DNA from 3 places in the Bacillus sp. NEB1478 genome. Region 1 is predicted to be linked to each of the others. Evidence: riboswitches for the same ligand, from Rfam matches in the RefSeq annotation. Region 1 holds a riboswitch; each other region holds the start of a gene.
The links. A riboswitch is a leader RNA that binds a small molecule or an ion and turns the genes downstream of it on or off. The one in region 1 is predicted to bind lysine.

Region 2: linked by a shared signal. The riboswitch ahead of RGB74_RS09305 (amino acid permease) and the one ahead of lysA (diaminopimelate decarboxylase) in region 1 are both predicted to bind lysine.
Region 3: linked by a shared signal. The riboswitch ahead of RGB74_RS05985 (aspartate kinase) and the one ahead of lysA (diaminopimelate decarboxylase) in region 1 are both predicted to bind lysine.

What each region holds. Positions count from the first base shown of each region.
Region 1 covers NZ_CP134049.1:1,709,015-1,712,303, reverse strand. The annotation lists gene RGB74_RS08395 (peptidylprolyl isomerase) at 1-400, opposite strand, end outside; gene lysA (diaminopimelate decarboxylase) at 469-1,794, opposite strand; lysine riboswitch at 1,889-2,065, opposite strand; gene RGB74_RS08385 (spore germination protein) at 2,129-3,289, opposite strand, start outside.
Region 2 covers NZ_CP134049.1:1,881,881-1,885,169, reverse strand. The annotation lists gene RGB74_RS09310 (GDSL-type esterase/lipase family protein) at 197-970, shown strand; lysine riboswitch at 1,049-1,228, shown strand; gene RGB74_RS09305 (amino acid permease) at 1,304-2,698, shown strand; purine riboswitch at 2,758-2,859, shown strand; gene RGB74_RS09300 (xanthine phosphoribosyltransferase) at 2,993-3,289, shown strand, end outside.
Region 3 covers NZ_CP134049.1:1,250,669-1,253,957, reverse strand. The annotation lists gene RGB74_RS05990 (YslB family protein) at 1-276, shown strand, start outside; gene RGB74_RS05985 (aspartate kinase) at 609-1,847, opposite strand; lysine riboswitch at 1,963-2,151, opposite strand; gene uvrC (excinuclease ABC subunit UvrC) at 2,217-3,289, opposite strand, start outside.

The DNA of each region.
Region 1 (3,289 bases):
CGCCTTGCTTAATACGTAAAACAGTTTCCATACCTTCTGTTACTTGTCCAAAAACAGTGTGAACACCATTCAAGTGCGGCTGCGGCTCGTGCACGATAAAGAATTGGCTCCCACCAGTATCACGGCCAGCGTGAGCCATTGATAGAGAACCCGCTACGTGTTTGTGAGGATTTCCTTCTGTTTCACATGGAATAGAATATCCTGGACCGCCTGCACCAGTACCCGTTGGATCTCCGCCTTGTGCTACAAATCCAGGGATAACACGGTGGAAAGTTACACCATTATAGAAACCTTCGTTAGCAAGCTTTTCAAAGTTTTCTACTGTTCCTGGTGCTTCTTCATGATAAAGATCGAACAAGATTTTTTCGCCATTTTCAAATTCAATTGAACCTTTTTTCATCGTTAACTACCTCCTAAACTTCATTACAAATACCATTGTACGGTGAAAAGGCATGTCCGTAAACTAATTTACACAAAAACCTTCGTTTTTAAAGGCAGGTCTTGTCTGATAAGGTCCTCGTATGTCTCACGTTTTACTACTAGCTGTTCTTCTCCATCTTCAACAAAAACTACAGCAGGACGCTGTATGCGGTTATAATTGTTAGCCATACTGTATCCATATGCACCCGTACAAGTAACAGCTAAATAATCAGAGTCATTCACTTTCGGAAGTGCCAAATCCCAGATCAGCATATCTCCGCTCTCACAGCATTTACCTGCAATAGAAACGATATTCGTAAGTTTTTCATTCATTTTGTTTGCTGCATAAGCATCATATTTCGCCTGATAAAGTGCTGGACGAATGTTGTCCGTCATTCCGCCATCAACAGAAACATAATGGCGAACACCTTCAATCTCTTTTTGAGAACCAATAGAGTAGATCGTTGTACCAGCATCTCCTACAAGCGACCTTCCTGGTTCAATCCATATTTCAGGCATTTTTTTCTTTTTAAACTTGCTCATTTGATTTGTAACTTCTTCAATCATCGACATAACATATTGTTCTGGTTTAAGGGGTGTATCTTCAGAAGTATATTGAATTCCAAATCCACCGCCAAGATTCACTACTTTTGGAAAATAATCATAAGCATTTTCCCAAGTCTTAAAATGACTGAACAGTTTTTCAATTGCCAAAGTAAATCCTTCAGTTTCAAAAATCTGTGATCCAATGTGGCAATGAATCCCCAAAACGTTTAAATAATCACTATTCATTACTACTTCCTGTAAAGCTTTGTCTGCCTGACCGTTTCCTAAATCAAAGCCAAATTTTGAATCTTCTTGGCCAGTAATAATATAGTCGTGTGTATGTGCTTCAATGCCAGGTGTTAAACGAAGCAGTATATTCACTTTATGATCTAGCTTTTTACATAACATTTTTAATAGTTGGATTTCATGAAAGTTATCCACCACAATACACCCAATATTAGATTTAAGAGCAAATTCCAGTTCATCAGGACTTTTGTTATTGCCATGGAAGTGGATTCTTTCTGCAGGAAATCCAGCTTTGAGTGCGGTGTAAAGCTCTCCACCTGAAACTACATCCAGACTTAATCCTTCTTGCTCCATCAACTGAAAAATAGCAATTGATGAAAATGCTTTGCTCGCATAAGCAACCTGATAACCGATACCTTTTTCCTCAAAAGCTTTTTTGAAGCCTCTTGCTCTGTTTCTTATAAGTGCAACATCATAAAGATAAAGTGGAGTTCCGTATTTTTTAGCCAGTTCAACGGTATCTGCTCCTCCGATCCAAAGATGTTCATTTTCTCCTACCTGTGCTGTACCATGTAAATTCATGACTCTTTCCCCTCTCCATTTTGCTGGAGACTTCAATCCCGACAATACAAAAAGACAGCCGCAATTAAGGCAGGCTGTCATTAACCGTACCCTCAGTCGGAATAGCTCTCCACTACAATTGTAGTGACAGTCCATTGCTTGTTCAGCAATGACCCAGCATAAAAAGAAATGGATCTCTTTTTACACTTCGGCAAATTGACCTTTCGTCATATTTCATCGTCTTCCATAAACTCCATATGCTACTTATTCGTTTTGCGCCTCTACCTCATATGAGGCATAATATTGAATTAGTTATGAATTTTATCACATATTTTTATTCTCGGCAACCAGCCATCTAATTTGTTGGCTGTTTTTTCTGATCTTGAGGATGTAAAATACTGGGTCTGCTTTTGGATAATGGAACAGCTACTCGAATAACAATCTGCAAGAAAGCTTTCGGATTAAATGGAATGAACGGCCAAAGATAAGGAGTATTTAAATTTTTTATTGTACCTAAGTACAATATGAAAACCGTAATTCCTATCATATATCCCGGAACATTAAATAAGACGACAAGTAAGATTAACCCAAGTCTAATTACTTTATTAGCAACACTCAGTTCATAACTTGGCGTAGAGAAAGAACCTATTGCAGCTATCGAAACGTATAATATGACTTCCGGGACAAACAAACCTACGTCAATCGCAATCTGTCCGATCAAAACTGCTGCGATTAATCCCATAGCTGTTGAAAGGGCACTAGGTGTATGAATAGCTGCAGTTCTTAATATATCAATTCCTATTTCTGCAAAGATAATTTGCACGAATAATGGAATATTTGTTTTTTTATTTGGACCGATAAAATCAATAAAATCAGGCAGTAATCCTTTATGCATGGAAAACAATAACCACATCGGTACTAAAAAAATCGACATAATCATACCGCTGAAGCGGATCCATCTTAAAAATGCACCTATAAATGGTGTCTGCCTGTATTCTTCAGCATGCTGCACATGATGGAAAAGGGTAGTAGGTGCGATAATGACGCTTGGAGAAGTATCAGTGATAATCAGCACATGGCCTTCCATTAGATGCTGTGCGGCAACATCCGGTCTTTCTGTATATCGGACAAGCGGAAAGGGGTTCCAGCCTTGTTTAACAATAAATTCTTCAATCGTTTTATCCGCCATCGGAATACCGTCTATCTCAATACCGTTTAATTCTTTTTTAATCGTTTCCACTAGACCCGGATCAGCAACATCCTGAATATAAGAGATACATACATCTGTCTTTGATCGTTCACCAACCTGTAAAATTTCATGTCGAAGCCTCTCGTCACGAATTCTTCTTCTAGTTAAAGCCGTATTGATGATAATATTTTCAGTATAGCCGTCACGAGAACCACGTACCACTTTTTCGATATCGGGCTCTTCAGGTGACCTCCCAGGATAACTTCTGACATCGATAATGAATGCTTCTTCTTCACCATCTACAAAAATAACAATCAATCCAGACAG
Region 2 (3,289 bases), 170 kb from region 1:
AGTGACAAATAAAGGTTTTAAGTATAAGAGCAGCTAATGATGACGGATAGGACTTGGCGTCAGCCTGCTTTTCTTTGCTGTATTTGTTTAAAAATCTTATAAAAAAGGAATGTGTACAAAATAATGTTGGAACGTTTAAATCGTATTCAATGTATACAAACTTAGAATAAACAACTAGAAAGCAGGAGATGCAGCAATGAAAAAGGGCCTTGTGGTCATACTTGTTTGTCTATGTATCGTATTATTAGGTGTTTTTGCTTTTGCTAAAACACTCAACATTCCGTCAGCATTTGCAACAGTAGTAGACATCGGCTGGTCAAAAATCAAATCGATGAACGAAAAAGATGTTGAAGTAGCGGCGCTTGGAGACTCATTGGCGTATGGACTAGGAGATGAAGAGGATCATGGTTACATAGGAGATGTAAAATATAGATATGAATCATCTACAAATAAAACGATGGTAGTAAAAGATTATGGTGTTCCAAATGCGACAAGTACCGACTTACTCCAAAAGTTAAATAATGAACAGATTAGAAGTTCTGCAAAAAGTTCTGATATTATTTTTGTTAATATTGGTACAAATGATTTTTTGGAAACTACGAACCATTTGACGAATTTTAATGAAAAAGAATTAAGAGTTAATCAGCAAGTTTATATGAAAAACCTAAACAACATACTAAATATCTTACAGAATCAAGAAAATCCTAAAACGATTTATATATTGGGAATCTACAATCCAAAGGTTAAGTGGGCTGATATGGACACGATAAACAAAACGGTAAACGATTGGAATCAATCTACCATTCAAGTAACAAAATCTCATAAAAACACAGCTTACATTAGAACGGATGATATCTTTATCCAAAGGGATAAACAAAAATATTTTTCAGATAAACTTCATCCAAATAAAAAAGGATATGCGTTGATTGGTAAAAGAGTATTCAATACGGTAAAACAAAAAAGTAAATAATACCATTGACTCATATATGATTTATTTGTTATTCTACTTATCGTTGTGAAAATTTAATATAAATCCTCACATTAATCTCGGTGAGGTAGAGGTTGCGCTAATTATCAGTAAGCTGTTTGAGGCAAGTGGTGCCAGTGATAACAGTCTGAAAGGAATTAGTGCCGAAATGTTTCATTTTCCACTTTAATGGAACATTGGGGCTGCATTGAATAAGTGCAGAACTGTCGCAGGAATATCCTGCGTTGAGCTATCAGGGATTAGTGAGGGACTATCTATAACCACGCATGGTCTTTCTATGTGTGTTTTTTTATTTTTAGGGGGAGATTTTACAGCATGAAGAACACAAAGTGGAGTTTTTGGTTATTAACGGCTTTTGTCGTTGGAAATATGGTTGGTTCAGGGATATTTATGCTTCCAAGTACATTAGCCCAAACAGCCAGTCCTTTAGGGGTTACAGCAGCTTGGTTAGTTACAGGCTTTGGTGTATTAATGATTGCACTAGTCTTTGGATCTTTGTCAATAAGACGCCCTGATTTAACAGCAGGACCTCAAAGTTATGCCAGAGCACTGTTCACGAATCCTAAAGCAGGGAATGTAGCGGGATTCAGTATGGTATGGGGTTATTGGGTAGCCAACTGGATAAGCAACGTAGCCATCATTACAAGCTTTGCAGGGTATTTATCTACATTTTTTCCGATCATGAAGAGCAACAAAATTGTAGCAACTGTTTTATCGCAGCCGATTGAACTCGGTAAACTAGTTACTTTTATTGTTTGTACGGCATTGCTTTGGTTTACTCATTTCATTCTTGTAAAAAGCATGAATGTTGCTGGTAAACTTAATTTTATTGCCACTGCTTCAAAAGTAATAGGATTTATGCTCTTTATTGCAGCAGCACTTTTTGCCATTGAATCAACATTGCTTGCAAATGGTTACTTTGCAGTAGTGGATGACCAAGGTGTTTCTCATGGATTAGGCAGCCAGATTAAGATGGGTGCTATCGCCACACTTTGGGCATTCGTTGGAATTGAATCGGCTGTAGTTTTATCAGGAAGAGCTGCTTCACAAAGAGATGTTAAGAAAGCAACGATCGTAGGACTTATAATTGCACTAAGTATTTATATGATCACAACGATTTTAACGATGAATGTACTTCCAAGAGAAGTTCTTATGACATCAGACAAACCGTTTGTTGATGTATTATCAGCTTTAATTGGAGATACAGGTGCATCACTAATGGGACTGCTGGCTGTCATCTCGCTATTTGGCTCTACAATCGGATGGATATTGTTAAGTTCAGAAGTACCTTATCAAGCAGCTAAGTCAGGTGTTTTCCCAGCTTTCTTCGGAAAGGCGAATAAGAACGGCAGCCCTGTAAATGCCTTGTCCGTTACAAATATCATGTCACAGATCTTTATTTTTTCCACCATTTCAGGAACGATCAGTGAAGCTTATATGTTTTTAACGACTTCAGCTACACTGGCGTATCTTATTCCGTATTTAATTTCAGCTATATTCTTCTTAAAACTTGTTTTAAAAGGAGAAACATACGACCTCATGCAAGGATCAAGAGTAAGAGATGGTCTAATCGCCATGTTCGCTATGATTTACTCGGTATGGGTCATCATTTCAGGAACAGCTGATATTAAAACGTTCTCTTTAGGAATTGGGCTATTTTTATTCGGATTTATTGTTTATCCAATATTTAATCGTTTTACAGCTAAATAATTTACCGGAAGAAAACCTCATCAATTCGAGGTTTTCTTTTTTTTCCTTATACAGTATAATGTGACATAACTTCATAAGCTCGTATAATCGCAGGGATATGGCCTGCAAGTTTCTACCAAGCCCCCGTTAAGGGTTTGACTACGAGTGACGCAAATTTATTTCTGATCACCCAATACATAAGGGTGTATTGGGGTATTTTTCATTCCGTTTATGCTAACCGGAGGATTGCTTCACTCTTAAGAGAGAAGCTGCCTCCGGTTTTTTAGTTCTTAAATTTAATAAGAGGTGAGCCCAATGAATTTTTTAGAAAAGAAAATATGTGAAGAAGGAATTGTATTATCTTCAACTGTGCTGAAAGTAGATTCCTTTTTAAATCATCAGATTGATCCAAGATTCATGAAAGAAATAGGCAGTGAATTTGCTGATCGGTTTAAGAATGACGATATCGATAAAATTTTAACAATTGAATCTTCTGGTATTGCACCGGCTGTTTTTGCAGGGTTAGACCTGGATGTACCTGTATTGTTTGCAAGAAAGAGAAAGTCCCTTACACTTAATGAAGGTTTAATTACAGCAAGCGTTTATTCCTAT
Region 3 (3,289 bases), 460 kb from region 1:
ACAATGGAAGAAGTACACGCCTTTTTCAATGAAGCAGCATGGGGCACACTAGAAATGATCGAGGCATCAAGCAGCGAAATGGTCTTTTCTTTAAACTCTTCACTCATTGAACAGCGATTGCAGAATTTTCATAATCAAACCTTTAGTTTAGAAGCAGGTTTCCTCGCTGAACAAATTCAGCTGCAAAAAAAGTGCACGACAGAAGCTTTAGAATCTATCAAACGAAATAAAATTTCTTTCACTGTACAGTGGGATAAAAAGGATACGATTGATTGATAAGGGGCTGACCCAAAAGTATAATAACTTTTGCGGTCATGCCTCTTTTTTTATTATCATGGTTTGATATTTTTGTGGATTTGTCGAATTTTGTTCACTTTTGTCATTTCGGGAGTATTTGAATAAAACTCGTTGGATTATGGGCAAATCTCGTTGAATTATAATCTATTTCCGTTGGATTACCCTGCGATTGCTCTATCATTCATAGGCAAATCGCAAATAGGTAAGCGTAATAAAGTCCGAATCTAGGATAATATAAATGAAACAAGAAAAAAAGACCCTAAAAGGCATTATTTTACGCCTTTTTCGGATCTAACTTTTCATTTTTCAGCTCACGAATTTTGAACAGGTACACGTGCGTCTAATTCAAAAATATCATGCAGTGTTTCAATAGATTTAACCATGTCATCCTGCTTCACTACTGTAGAAACTTTAATCTCTGAAGTACTGACCATTTTTATCAAAATGTTTTGATCTGATAAAGCCTTGAACATTTTTGCGGCAACTCCATGATTCGAAATCATACCTGAACCGACGATAGATACTTTTGCCAGACCACTCTCATAGCTAATTGATTCAAAACCTAATTTATCCTGAAACCCTGCCAATACTTCTTGGGTTTCTGACAATACGCTTGTTTCAATCGAAAAAGAAATATTTGTTTTTTCTTCATTCATTACATTTTGAATGATGATATCAACATTTATTCCATTACTTGCTAAAATAGTAAATAGATCAGAGAGTGAGTTAATATTATTCGGCATGTTAGAAACAGTAATTTTCGTTATATTTCCTTCAAACGCCAAACCTCTTACCATTAAGTTTTGTTCCATAGATGATTCCTCCTCAACTAATGTTCCACGTTCATCACTCATACTGGATCTGACTTCTAACGCAATTTGATAATTTTTAGCAAATTCAACTGCCCTCGGATGCAGTACTCCCGCTCCTAAGTTAGCCATTTCCAGCATTTCATCATAAGAAATGGATGGGATTTTTCTCGCGGTCTTTACAACACGCGGATCTGTTGTGAATACACCTGTAACATCCGTGTAGATATCACATCGATCAGCCTTTAGTGCTGCAGCTAAAGCTACAGCTGTAGTATCTGATCCGCCTCTGCCTAATGTTGCAATATCATTCGTTTCAGAGATAACCCCTTGGAAACCGGCAACTACAGCTATATGTCCGCTTTTCAGTAAGTCCTCTATCCGTTTAGAGTCAATATCTAGAATTCTCGCATTTGAAAATGTATTTTCCGTCTGTATACCCGCTTGCCAGCCAGTTAATGACTGTGCTTTATACCCTTGCTGATGGAGGGCTATCGTTAACAAAGCAATTGTAATCTGCTCACCTGTAGTAAGGAGCATATCCATTTCTCTTTTTGATGGATTAGGACTGATTTCTCCCGCTAGTCTCACAAGTTCATCAGTTGTCTTTCCCATTGCCGATACAACGACAACCACTTCATTCCCATTATCTACTTCATTTATAACTCTTTTAGCGACATTTTGAATCCGTTCAACAGACCCAACACTCGTACCGCCAAACTTTTGTACGATTCTCCCCATTTTCTCCCAATCCTTTCCTGATGTGAATTCTATCTCCAGATTAGAAACAAAAAAGCAACAATAAGGAAAAAACCCTATTGTTGCTGTATCCGTAGCAAGCCAAGTTTGTTTCCCCTAGTGAGATAGTTCTCCACACAAATCCTGGGGGGACTTGTGTGACAGCCCTGTATTTATTCAATACAGGTCCAGCATAAAAGGTAAGAAGTCCAATTACACTTCGGCAAAAATCCCCTTTCCTCCACCCTCAAAAGAGCTTCTTCTCTTCAGATGGTCTACTATTGGTTTTTGCTCCTCTACCATCACTTCTATTGAAGCATGGCATATTTATAAAGTTGGGTTTATTTTAACAAAGTTAACGTAGTCCTGCAACTACTCATTTGACTGGAGTGTCTTGGAAATTTCTTCAGCAACTGCCCTTGGAATTCCGGCTTCCTGGATTTCTTCAACTGTAGCCTCTTTCATTTTCTTAAAGGATCCAAAATGACGAAGAAGTAATTTTTTACGTTTATCACCAATACCCGCAATACCATCTAAGGAAGATTCGAACATACTTTTCGATCGTACTTTTCTATGAAATGTGATAGCAAATCGGTGTACTTCATCTTGAATTCTCTGAAGTAAATAAAACTCCTGGCTATTTCTAGATAGATGAATCATTTGCGGCGGATCACCCAACCATAACTGTGAAGTTCGGTGTTTTTCGTCCTTTGATAGACCCGCTACCGGTATGAACAAATTCAATTCGTTCTCCAATACGTCCTGAGCAGCGGCGATTTGTCCTTTTCCACCATCAATAAGTATTAAACTCGGAAGTTCCCCTTCTTCTTTTAGAAGTCTTGAATATCTCCTTCTGACTACTTCTTTCATAGATGCATAGTCATCAGGACCTTCGACTGTTTTAATTTTATACTTTCGATATTCTTTTTTATATGGTTTTCCGTCAATAAACACAACCATCGCTGAAACAGGATCAGTTCCGTGAATATTCGAGTTATCGAAAGCTTCTATTCGATATGGAGGAGCAATCCCCATTTTCTCTCCAAGATTTTCAACTGCTTTAACTGTTCTAGCCTCGTCGTGTTCAATTAATGCAAACTTTTCATTAAGTGCCAGCGTTGCATTTTTAGTTGCTAATTCAACGAGTTCCTTCTTCTGTCCCTTTTTAGGCTGCAAAACTCTTACATTTAAAAGCTGCTGAATAAGATTAGCGTCTACAGGCTGCGGCAATAAGATTTCTCTAGGCAGTAAATGATTCTTCTGCAAATAAAACTGACCGATAAATGTAAGTAAATCTTCATGCGCTTCTCCGTAAAAAGGAAAAACAGAAATATCTCTTGCAATCACCTTGCCCTGACGGATAAAAAATACTTGAACACACATCCATCCTTTATCAAAGTGATATCCAAAAACATCTCGGTCCACAAGGTCTGCTGTCATCATTT